Regions from separate parts of the Collinsella sp. AM43-1 genome, predicted to be linked through region 1. Evidence: riboswitches for the same ligand, from Rfam matches in the RefSeq annotation. Region 1 holds a riboswitch; the other holds the start of a gene.
The links. A riboswitch is a leader RNA that binds a small molecule or an ion and turns the genes downstream of it on or off. The one in region 1 is predicted to bind thiamine pyrophosphate.

Region 1 (5,769 bases):
GACGAGCGGGCGCAGCGCGACCGTGAGCGATCGCAGATGGAGGGCCGCATCGCAGCCCAGATGGAGAGGTCCAACAGCCTCATGGAGGCCATGAAGACGCTGATGGAGTCCGTGGTGGCGTCCAACGAGGTCCTGCACAGCGATCTTACGCACAGTCAGGCGAGAAGCCAAGGAATGGCGGAGAAGGTCGACCACATCTGCGACCGAGTCGACCTGCTCTACGACAAAGAAACAGGTAGATAGGAGGAATCATGACTACCGAAAACATTATCCGCAAGGTGACGAGCCGCAAGTTCTGGCTGTGCACGGCTGCCTTTTTGGGCTCCGTCGCGACCAGCGTGGCCGGCATCGCCACGGACAACCAGACCGTCGCCGCCATCGGCACGGTGTGCGGGGTCGCGAGCGCGGCCATCTACGCCGCGGCCGAACAGGCCGTGGACGCCGCGCGACTCAAGGCGGGAGGCGAGCATGACGGAGACTAACGCCGAGCCCAAGCGCAAGCTGCCGATGCGCAGCGTTTTCGCCATCGTCCTCGCCCTCGTAGCAGCCCTCGCCGCCCCGTGCGGAGCCGAGGCGTACCAGAGTGTCGATAAGTACGTTAGCAACGGCCACGGCTACCTCAATGCGAGCTACCTCGTCATCCACGAGACGGCGAACCCCGGCGCGAGCGCCTACAACCACACTTTGCTGTGGTCGCGCGATGACACTTATGCTGTCCACCACGTGATGGAGCTTGACGGCTCCACCGTGTACAACACCGTGCCGGAGAACCGCCTTTGTTGGCACGTGGGCAACGGCAACTACGCAACCATCGGCATCGAGCTCGCCCACGCCACGAACGCTTCCGACTTCTCCAAGCAGTGGTCCGAGGCCGTGAAGTGGGCGGGCGACGAACTCCGCTCTCGCGGCTGGGATACGTCCCGCCTTTTGAGCCACTACGAAGCGGCTCAGCGCTGGGGCGGGTCCGATCACACCGACCCGAATGGCTATTTCGCCCAGTACGGCAAGTCGTGGTGGGAGTTCTAGCAGGCGGTCGCAGCCTATCTCGGCAGCGGTTATGTCGCTCCCATCGCGCCGACCAACGGCAATGGAGGCACCTATCAGCCCTCTTATTCTGCAACCCGTACCAAGTTCCCGAAGTCCACGGGCAAGAGCGTAAACATCCACTATGCTCTCCATAACCGCTACGGTGCGTGGAATGATGCCGTTACCAATTTCAACGACTCCAACTCCGAGGGCTTCGCTGGTATGCCTTACGGCTCCCACGACATGCTCATCGCATGGGTTGACAGCGGCACGCTTCGCTACCGCGTCCACACCAAGGAGAGCGGTTGGCTCGGCTGGGTACAGTATGCCAACTACAACGACAGCGTGAACGGCATGGCGGGCATCTGGGGCCAGACCATCGACGGCGTTCAGATGTACTACATCACGACCAACGGTGAATACAAGCAGGTCTACTACAGGTCTCAGGACGTCGCACACGCTGGCTACTGGGACGAGGTCTGCGATGACGGCTCCACCTATGGCGGCGATGACTACGCTGGCATCTACGGCTATGCGCTCGACCGCCTGCAGTGCTACGTGTCGGACGGAACGCGCCGATGATCGCGTTGGCATTCGTGCTCGGGTCGCTCTTCGGCGGCACAGTGGCGACAATCGGGCTCTGCATCGTAAGCATCAACCGGCGCTAACGACTGCGGGCGATAACAGCAAAAGGGGCCGTGGCGGTTCGTCGCCACGGCCCCTTTCTCGTATCCCTCGAATATCCCAAGTGGGCGCAAAACCCTAAGTACGGTCAGCGTGTTGCGGTACGTTCAGCGTGTTTTGCCTGTTGGTCAGCATCAATAGCGAGCTGCGGCAAACTGTCTCAGTACTGCCACATGTGATTGACGGGGCCGGAGCCTTTGCCCATGTTCAGGCCGGCGGCCAGAGCGCCGGTTAGGTAGGCCTTGCCGCCGTTGACGGCGTCGGCAAGATCCATGCCCTGGGCCAGCGCGCAGGCGATGGCGGACGAAAGCGTGCAGCCGGTGCCGTGTGTGTTGTCGGTCTCGATGCGCTTGTGGCGGAACCACGTGGTGAGCGGATCGCCCAGATGGTTGCCCTCGTCATCGAGTGGCGCGGGTTCGGCCAATACATCGTTAGCCTCGTTGACAAGATGCCCACCCTTAACGAGGGATGCGCAACCAAAGCGGCGGGTGAGGAGCATGGCAGCATTTTGCTGTGTGCGCTCGGAGTCGACCTCGTAGTCAAGCAGGGCCATGGCCTCGGGAATATTGGGCGTGATGACGGTTGCTAGTGGGAACAGGCGGCGGGTGAGCGCCTCGGCGGCATCTTCGGTAATCAGCCGTGCGCCCGAGGTGGCTACCATGACGGGGTCGACGACCACGTTTGTCGCGTTCCAGGCGCTCAGGCGGTCGGCGATAACCTCGATAATCTCGGCAGAGGAAACCATGCCGATCTTGACGGCGCTGGGGCGGATATCGTCAAATACGGCGTCGATCTGCGCAGCGACGATATCAGGGGAGATATTCTGCACGGCGGTGACACCGAGCGTGTTTTGTGCGGTGATGGCGGTGATGGCCGTCTCGGCATACAGGCGGTGCGCCGTGATGGTCTTGATGTCGGCCTGAATGCCGGCGCCACCGCTGGAATCGGATCCTGCGATGGACAGGACGGCAGGTACCTTACTGCGATCCATGTTTGCTCCCTTGTTCGGTCGGAATCAAATGGGTCTTTAAGCCAGCATTATAAAGATGCCCGGGCCGACTCTATGTCGAACCCGGGCGGGCGATGCAATCTTTACGCAAATGTAAGCAAATGTTCACACGTCAACAATTGACGAACACCATGTTACCGATTGTGGCTCCGGTGACGAGTTAGTCCTCCATGCCGAGGTCGATCGTCGTGCCTTCGAACACCTTGTTAACGGTGCGGACGGCGCACATCTTGCCGCACATGGTGCAGGTGCCCTCGGTGGCGGCGGGGGATTCTTCGTAGCGTTTCTTGCCGGTGACCGGGTCGAGAGCACACTTCCACATGGCATCCCAGTCGAGCTTGCGGCGTGCCTGGCCCATCTTGTCGTCCATGTCGCGGGCGTGCGGTACCTTCTTGGCGATATCGGCGGCGTGCGCGGCAATCTTAGTGGCCATGAGGCCATCGAGCACGTCCTGGGCGTTGGGCAGGCACAGGTGCTCGGCCGGCGTCACGTAGCACAGGAAGTCGGCACCGGAGCTGGCGGAGATGGCACCGCCGATGGCAGCGGTGATGTGGTCGTAACCCACGCCGATATCGGTCACCAGCGGCCCGAGCACATAGAACGGGGCGTTGTGGCACAGGCGCTTCTGCAGTTTCATGTTGGCGGCGATCTCGTCGAGCGCCATGTGACCCGGGCCCTCGACCATGACTTGGACGCCGGCGGCCCAAGCGCGCTTGCACAGCTTGCCCAGCTCGATCATCTCGGCGGTCTCGGTGGCGTCGTTGGAGTCGTAGAGGCAGCCCGGGCGGCAGGAGTCGCCGAGCGAAATCGTCACGTCGTACTCGTGGCAAATCTCGAGCAGCTCGTCAAAGTACTCGTAGAAGGGGTTTTCGTTGCCGGTGACCTCCATCCAGCCAAACAGCAGCGAGCCGCCGCGGCTCACGATGTTCATCAAGCGGCCGGTCTCCTTAAAGGTCTTGGTGACCGACTTGTTGATGCCGCAGTGGATGGTCATAAAGTCCACGCCGTCCTCGGCGTGCGCGCGCACGACCTCGAACAGGTCATCCTTGGTAAGCTTGACCAGCGGCTTTTCCATGTAGCCGATGGCGTCGTACATGGGGACGGTGCCCACCATGAGCGGCGTCTCGTCGATGAGCTGCTGGCGGAACTGGCGCGTCTTGCCCGAGTTGGAAAGGTCCATGATGGCGTCGGCGCCAAAGTCCTCGGCGATCTTGACCTTCTTCCATTCCTCGGCGGCATCGGCTTTATCGCCCGAGATGCCCAGGTTGACGTTGACCTTAGTAGACAGGCCCTCGCCGACACCAAAGGCGCGCATGCCTTTTTTGATGTGCACGATGTTGGCGGGAATGGCGATGCGGCCGTCGGCCACGCGCTCGCGGATGTACTCGGGGTCGCGATGCTCGCGCTCGGCGACTTCCTTCATCTGCGGCGTGATCTGCCCGGCGCGGGCGAAGTCGATTTGCGTGACGAGCTTGGGCTCGGTCTGTGTGCTCATTGGCACGGCTCCCTTCGTTGGCATTACCCATATCAGGTTTGCGGGTCAGGGCGGGCGCGCCCAGTCTCAGCCTGCCGTCTTGTCCTGCAAGCTCCCCGTTTATGTAATGGGCTCAAGTATAGCTCGAATGGGTACGATTGGCCTAACGAGCGTGCCTGTGGGGAGGCGAACATGGAAGACAAGCATCTATATCGAGAGACGCAATGGGATGTATCGGCCGAGGAAAGCCGTGCGCACCATGGCCTTGTCGCGATTGGTTTTGCGGTGCTTGCCGTGCTGGTGATTGCCTTTTGTATCTGGACGTTTGGCGGTCACGGCGGCGCTGCATGGGAGTTCGAGGCTGATGATAGCCTACCGATTATGACGGTGAGGAGTACTGGCGGTAATGCCAATACGCTCGCCGTTCCAGGCGACTATTGGTATCCGCGCGACGAGTTTGTGCAGCTGCAGTTGAGTGGTGGGTCGATTCCTGGTGAAGAAATCGAACGCGTGACTTACGACGTGGCGCTTAAAACGCTGACGGTGCAGCTCAAAGACCGGGGAGACGTCCCCACGACCATGGATATCGCCCTGACGGAATGGCGTCTGGAGCCTCCTGCGGGTGTTACGGTGTCCGAGGTCGAGCACGTAAAGATTACTTATCAAGATGGCTCGACGAGCGAGATTGCAAAGGCCGATGGCTTGGCGGAGTAACGGGGTGTTTGGAAACGGTGGGCCTATTGTGCCCGCGCGTTCATGAAAACCAGGGAGTCTTTGTCTGAAAGCTCGGGGATGTGACGATAGCCGATGTTGAATGCGGTAAGTTCGCTTGTATCCTCGAGCTTGTTTTCTGCCATCCACCGCACCATGGCGCCGCGCGCCTTTTTGCTGGCGGTCGAGCGCTGGATGGGCTTGCCGTTGCGGATGCCTTCGCCAAAGAGGCATGTGACGACCGTGGCGTCGCCCGCGAGGTGGGGCAGAACGGCTTTGGCATACTCTACGCTGGCGAGGTTGACGATCGTGGTGTTTGAGCCTGCCGGGGCGATAGCCCGCGCGAGCTTGTCGCTCCAAAACGCGTAGAGGTTTCGGGCATCGTCGACGGCGAGCTTCGCGCCCATCTCCAGTCGATACGGTTCAACGGCATGAAAGGGGCGTGCGCATCCGTAAAGGCCCGAGAGGATCCACAGATGGTCTTGCAGCCATGCGAGCTGTGCGGCATCCATGACCTCGGGCGCCATGCTCTGGTATTGAATGCCGTGATAGGACATGACGGCAGGGGAGAGGTGACGGGCGAGTGCGGGATTGTCAAGATCGCCGTTATTCAGGATGGGCCGGAACTCACGCAGGGTGTTGAGGCAAGGTCCCAGCAGTTTGTCACTCACGTTCCACAGCGCCTGCAGGCCGCCGCTGCCTTCATTCCGCTCGATATCTAGCAATGCGCGGTGGAGGCGAGCCGTCTCGTGCGCAGAGGGTGGAATGCCCTGGACTTCAAAAGCATCTTGGGCCGCGCGCATTTGCTTGGCGGGCGAAATGATGACCTGCAGCATGGACTCTCCTCTGCCAAGAAGGAAGTTGC
Region 2 (5,769 bases), on a different contig from region 1:
GGTGCCGGAATGGTCTGGCGCGCAATCTGGCCCTCCCCCTCGAGCGCCTTGACAAATTTGAAGTGCTCGACGAACGGATGATTCTCGCCGTTAATGGGACCGGTTACCACGGCAGTGTCGGCGGTAGTCTCCTCATCGTGGAACATATAGCCTGTACGCGAGGTGCGACGCTCGACGCCGTTCAGCCCCCACATAAAATCGAGGTGCCAGTAGCTGCGGCGGAACTCGCCATCGGTAATCACCTGCAGGCCGGCAGCCTTTTGCCTGTCCACTAGGTCGCGAATGGCCTCATCCTCGACGGCCTTAAGCCCCTCGGCGTCAAGCGTGCCTGCCGCATAGGCAGCGCGGGCATCCTTTACGGCCTGCGGACGAAGAAAGCTGCCGACGATATCGGCACGAAACGGCGCGTTCGGTTGAATCGAAGTGCTCATAGATATCTCCCTTTGCATTGGTTGCTTTACTGGGACAGAGTATGAGCGCTCATATGGACATCGTAAAATATATGTTTATAACAGTTTGATATAGATGTTTCCTATATCAGTTTGGACTGCCATAAAGAGATTTGACCCGCGCAGAACGCAGCAGTCTAGATGTGCTGACGAATCGCGTCGATATAGGCCTGCCCATAGCGCGTGAGCGTCGTGTTCTTGCGCGTGATAATGCCGATCTCCATGTATTCGTCCACATCGAGCGGAATCGAGATAATACCGGGGCCATTGAGCTCGTGGCTAATCACGCCCGAACACACCGTGTAGCCGTTAAGGCCCATAGCTAGGTTGAACAGCGTCGCACGGTCGCGCACGCGGATATTCTTGCGACGCTCAAAGGTCGAGGTCAGCTCCTCAGAATAATAAAACGAGTTATAGCTGCCCTGCTCATAGGACAGGAACGGGTAGTCTTCCAGATCCTCTAGCGTCACGCTGGAGCGGTCCGCCAACGGATGGTCGGCGCAGACGAAGACATGCGGCGTGGCGCAGAAGAGCCCTTCGAACACGAGCTCGTTGGCCACCAGCATGCGCTCGATGACCTCGCGGTTGTGCTCGGACAGATATAGGATGCCCAGCTCGCTTTTCATGTGCGCGACATCCTCGATAATCTCGTGGGTCTGCTCCTCGCGCAGGGTAAAGTCGTAGCGCGCGGCATCGAACTCGCGGATTACATCGACAAACGCATTAACGGCAAAGGAATAATGCTGGCAGCTCACACTAAAGTGCGGCACCTGCTCGGACGCGCCCTTGTACTTGCCTTCGAGCAGATCCGCCTGATCGAGCACCTGGCGCGCGTAGCCCAAGAAGGTCTCGCCCTCCTCGGACACAATGACACCCTTGTTGGTGCGCTCAAAGATGTGCACACCCATCTCGTTTTCGAGATCGCGGATCGACGCGGTAATCGAAGGCTGCGACACAAAGAGCCGGCGCGAGGCCTCGGTGATGCTGCCGCATTCGGCAACTTTGACGACATACCTGAGCTGTTGAAGCTTCATGATGGCCTCCCTAGACGTCCGCGAAACCCGAACCCGCCGCATCTGCCTGACGCATAAACGACGGCATCTCCCCCGTCGCGGCGCAGGCGGCAATCTGATGCAGAGCCCCGGCAACCGCATCGTCTGCCGCAGCGCCGATATGCCAGCGCGCGGCAGCCGTGACGGCCTCGTTGGCATTGGCGACTGTAACGGAGTTGGGGACGGCACCGATCATGGGCAGGTCGTTATCGGAATCGCCAAATACGGCCACCTCGTCGGACGTCAGGTCCAAAGCGCGCGCCAGCTCCAGCGCAGCGCAACCCTTGTCCCAACCTGCTGGAAGAATGTCGAACAGGCGCACACGATTGTTGGGAAACACGAGCGAGAGTTCCGGCACCTCAGCGGCAACGCGCTCGCGTAGCTCCGCGAGCTCCTCACGCGAACGAGCACTCCAGATATTCGCCTTGAACACCGACGCGTCATCGACGACAGGACGGCACGGGGCCTCTTCGCCCTTGAGCCATGCGTTGCCGCCCGACTCCATGGCGCGGCGCACGCGCTCGGGGTCACTCGTCACACAATAGGCATCGTTGCCCCAAAAGTCATCACCCAGGCCGTAGACCTTCAGATACGTATCGTCGGTCTCTTGCTCCAAGTAGTCAGCCAAGCGCATAAGGGCGGCGTTGTCGGTCGCATGCGAGGCTACCACCTCGCCGTCCACAAACATGACCTGGCCGTTGCAGAACGCGCCGGTCGAGAAGCACTCGGCGCGATTGCGGAACATCCAGCCCATCGCGGAGGGCTGGCGACCCGAAACCGGGCCAAAGTGCAGACCCGCCGCCTGCATGGCATGAATGCCCTCGATGGCGTAGTCGCTGGCGCCGTCATGCCCGGCTGGAATCAGCGTATCGTCCATATCGGTCAGCACAAGTTTAATCATAAGGCCCCCTCGGTCATTCTTAATCCCGTCTATTGTACCGACCTGCCAAAAAGAGACAGGTTTATATTGGCAGGTTTTATCTGGGAAAACGCAAAGCCCCAGTTGTTACCTGCCAAAATAAACCTGTCCCTTTTTGGCAGGTGCGCTAGTATAGGGAACAACAGATTCGATGCGGGAGTGCCGGCGGTGCAAACCACAAGGCTGAGAGGGCATGGGGCCCAATCCTTTGAACCTGTCAGTTAATGCTGGCGTAGGGAGCATGCCGCCTTTTTAGGGGCGCTGTCTATGCACAGCGCCCCTTTTCTATGCCAAGGAGGCATGTGCAGTGATCGATTCGAAACAGCTCAAGCAAAACGTGGTCAAGGCCGTGGAGGAGATTCGTGCCAACAATCCGATGGCGGGCTCCATCACCAACACGGTGACGATTGACTTTGTCGCCAACGCGCAGCTCGCCGTGGGCGGATCGGCCGCCATGGTCTATCTGCCCGACGAGGGCGAGGCGCTCGTTGCCGGCGGCGGCGCCATCTATCTGAACATGGGCACACTCTTCCCCATCTACGAGCAGACGATTCCCCGCGCGGCCAAGGCGGCACACGACGCCGGCAAGCCCTGGGTGCTCGATCCGGTGGGCCTGGGCATCGGCAGCCTGCGCACCCAACTGGTAAACGAACTCAAGCAGTACAAACCCGCCATCGTGCGCGGCAATGCCTCCGAGATTATCGCGCTCGCCGGCCTGTGGGGCCTTGAGGGCGAAGCGGCCGATCTGAGTCGCGTGCGCGGTGTCGATACCACCGACACGGTAGACGCCGCCCGCGGCGCCGCCGTGGCGCTCGCCCGCTACACCGGCGGCGCCGTTGTGGTCTCGGGCGAAGTCGACCTGATTACCGACGGCACGACCGTGGCCAAGTCCCACGGCGGCAGCCCGCTCATGTCCAAAATCACCGGCTGCGGTTGCTCGCAGGGCGGCGTGCTGGCCGTGTATGCCTGCGCCGCCGAACCGTTTACGGCGGCCATCTGCGGCACCGCCGCCTACAACGTTGCCGGCACGCGTGCCGCCGCCGTTGCCGATGCCCCGGCAAGCTTTAAGGTCGCCTTTATCGACGAGCTCTACCGCGCGACCGCCCAGGACATTGCCGATAACCAACTCGAGCTCGAGGAGGCATAAGGCATGTCCGAGCCCGCAACCAATGCCGGTATGAACACGCTCGTCGCCGTAGCCATCGCCCCGTGCGGCACCGGCGACGAGCTGTCCGCCGAGGTCGCCGAGGTCGTACGCGTCATTCGCGAGAGCGGCCTTCCCAACCGCACCACCTCGATGTTCACCGAGATCGAGGGTGACTGGGACGAAGTCATGCAGGTCGTGCGCGACGCAACCTTTGTGTTGGCGAGCAAGGGCATACGCACCGAAGTCGTGCTCAAGGCCGATATTCGACCCGGATTTACCGACAGCATGACTGGCAAGCTCGAGCGCATGGAAGCTCAGATCAAAAAGCAGGAGGAAGCACAATGAGCATCCGCGACAACCTTGATATCTCGGCCTATCTGGTACTCGGCCCCGAAAACACCCTCGGACGCCCCGTGGGCGATGTGGTGGCCCAGGCGCTCGACGCCGGCTTTACCTGCATTCAGGTGCGTTCCAAGGTGGCAAGCGCCCGCGAGATCATCGCACTGACGGGCGATGCCGCGCAGGCCATCGCTCAGGCCGGCAAAACCGGGCAGGTCGCGCTGCTGATCGACGACCGCCTTGACTGCGTACTTGCCGCACGCGAGCAGGGTATTGCCGTCGACGGCGTGCATGTTGGCCAGAGCGACATCCCCGTCGAGGTCTGCCGCAAACTTTTGGGCCCCGATGCCATCGTGGGCCTTTCGGCCCGTTGCGAGGAGATGCTCGAGTACGTCAAGACCGCCGACATGAGCCTGGTCGATTACCTGGGCGTAGGCCCGCTCCACGAGACCGAAACCAAGCGCGACTGCGGACGTGCGGCCGACGGCTCCATCATCACCAAGAGCTTTGAGGACCTGGCCGCCCTCCATGCGGCAAGCCCCGTCCCCATTGTGGTGGGCGGCGGCGTCAAGACGGCCGATCTGCCGCAACTCAAGTCCACCGGCGTCGACGGCTTCTTTGTGGTGAGCGCCGTCTGCAGCGCCGACGACCCCTACGCCGCAGCCGAGGAGCTCGTCGATACCTGGCAGCAAGCATAGACCTATGCCGAGCGGCTGCTCCGCAGCCTCATATCTTCAAGAGCGGAAAGCGCATCCCAGTTTGGACGTCCATTCTGGGATGCGCTTTCCGCATAGAGGACCAGCGGGAAACTGCGTCCCAGTCTGAACGCTGATTACGGGATGCAGTTTCCGGCGTAGTCCCTACCCCGCCAGATACGCTTCCAGCGCGGGCAACGTCGCCTCCGCATCGCGACGGCCGATCTGGTAGATGCGCTCGAGTTCATCGGGCTCGCGGCACAGCGACGGCACCCTCACCGATTCGCTCGGCCGCACCACAAAGATCTCGCCAGCGGCTTCGCGACGCGCCAGGTCATCGAGCGTGACATTGTAGACCTCGTGCCGATGCTCAAGCGCCGCAACAAACTCCGGATAGTGACGATACACGCGACGCAGCATAGGCATCACGCTATTGGGCTGCTTTACAAAGCCCGCCGGCTGCGTCAGCACCACCACGTTGCGGTCATAGCCTTGCTCAAACAGCCAAGCGCTGGGAATGGAATCGGCAACACCGCCATCCAAGTACTTACGACCCTCGATGGCAACAGGACGCGTCGCCACGGGAATCGCCGACGATGCCCGGATCCACTCGATATCCCGCTCGTCGCCATAGGGCAGGTCGTGGTAGACGGCCTTGCCCGTCTCGATATCGGTACACACGCACGTAAACCGCATGGGGCAGGCGCGATACGCCTCCAGGTCGATGGGATCGCGCTCGATGGGCACCTCGTGATAGGCAAAATCGGCATTGAACATATCGCCGGTTCGCAGCCAGCTGGTCACGCTCGCATAGCGTTTGTCGGCGCAATAGGCCTTGTTATAGCGAATGGCGCGGCCGATCTGGCGCGATTTAAAGTTGTAGCCAAATGCCGCGCCCGCCGAGACGCCCACCATATGGTCGCAGGTCAAACCGTGCTCCATCCAAACGTCGAGCACGCCCGCCGTATACATACCGCGGTAGCCGCCTCCCTCGAGCGCCAGCCCCACCGTGCTCGTCATATTTGACTGTGCCATGCGACCATCTCCGTTCCTGCGTTTTAAAACGGAACAAGTATACCCATCAACAAATATCGTCTCAGTCGCATTTTCATCGAACATCGTCGCGTTACCGTTTGGCGAATAATGGCCGCCCGCAACATGGGCACCC

Region 2: it holds a riboswitch for thiamine pyrophosphate, as region 1 does, so the genes downstream of both, thiM (hydroxyethylthiazole kinase) here and thiC (phosphomethylpyrimidine synthase ThiC) in region 1, are expected to answer to the same signal.

The regions. Positions count from the first base shown of each region.
Region 1 is NZ_QSFR01000009.1:67,247-73,015, forward strand. Features, by position in the region: gene DW925_RS05885 (hypothetical protein) at 1-243, shown strand, start outside; gene DW925_RS05890 (hypothetical protein) at 252-482, shown strand; gene DW925_RS05895 (N-acetylmuramoyl-L-alanine amidase family protein) at 469-1,026, shown strand; gene DW925_RS05900 (hypothetical protein) at 1,249-1,608, shown strand; gene thiD (bifunctional hydroxymethylpyrimidine kinase/phosphomethylpyrimidine kinase) at 1,871-2,701, opposite strand; gene thiC (phosphomethylpyrimidine synthase ThiC) at 2,880-4,214, opposite strand; TPP riboswitch at 4,207-4,322, opposite strand; gene DW925_RS05915 (hypothetical protein) at 4,386-4,907, shown strand; gene DW925_RS05920 (YaaA family protein) at 4,931-5,740, opposite strand.
Region 2 is NZ_QSFR01000016.1:13,917-19,685, forward strand. Features, by position in the region: gene DW925_RS07895 (5-methyltetrahydropteroyltriglutamate--homocysteine S-methyltransferase) at 1-431, opposite strand, end outside; gene DW925_RS07900 (LysR family transcriptional regulator) at 587-1,483, opposite strand; gene DW925_RS07905 (HAD-IIB family hydrolase) at 1,494-2,402, opposite strand; TPP riboswitch at 2,566-2,676, shown strand; gene thiM (hydroxyethylthiazole kinase) at 2,728-3,567, shown strand; gene DW925_RS07915 (thiamine-binding protein) at 3,571-3,912, shown strand; gene DW925_RS07920 (thiamine phosphate synthase) at 3,909-4,604, shown strand; gene DW925_RS07925 (patatin family protein) at 4,767-5,636, opposite strand.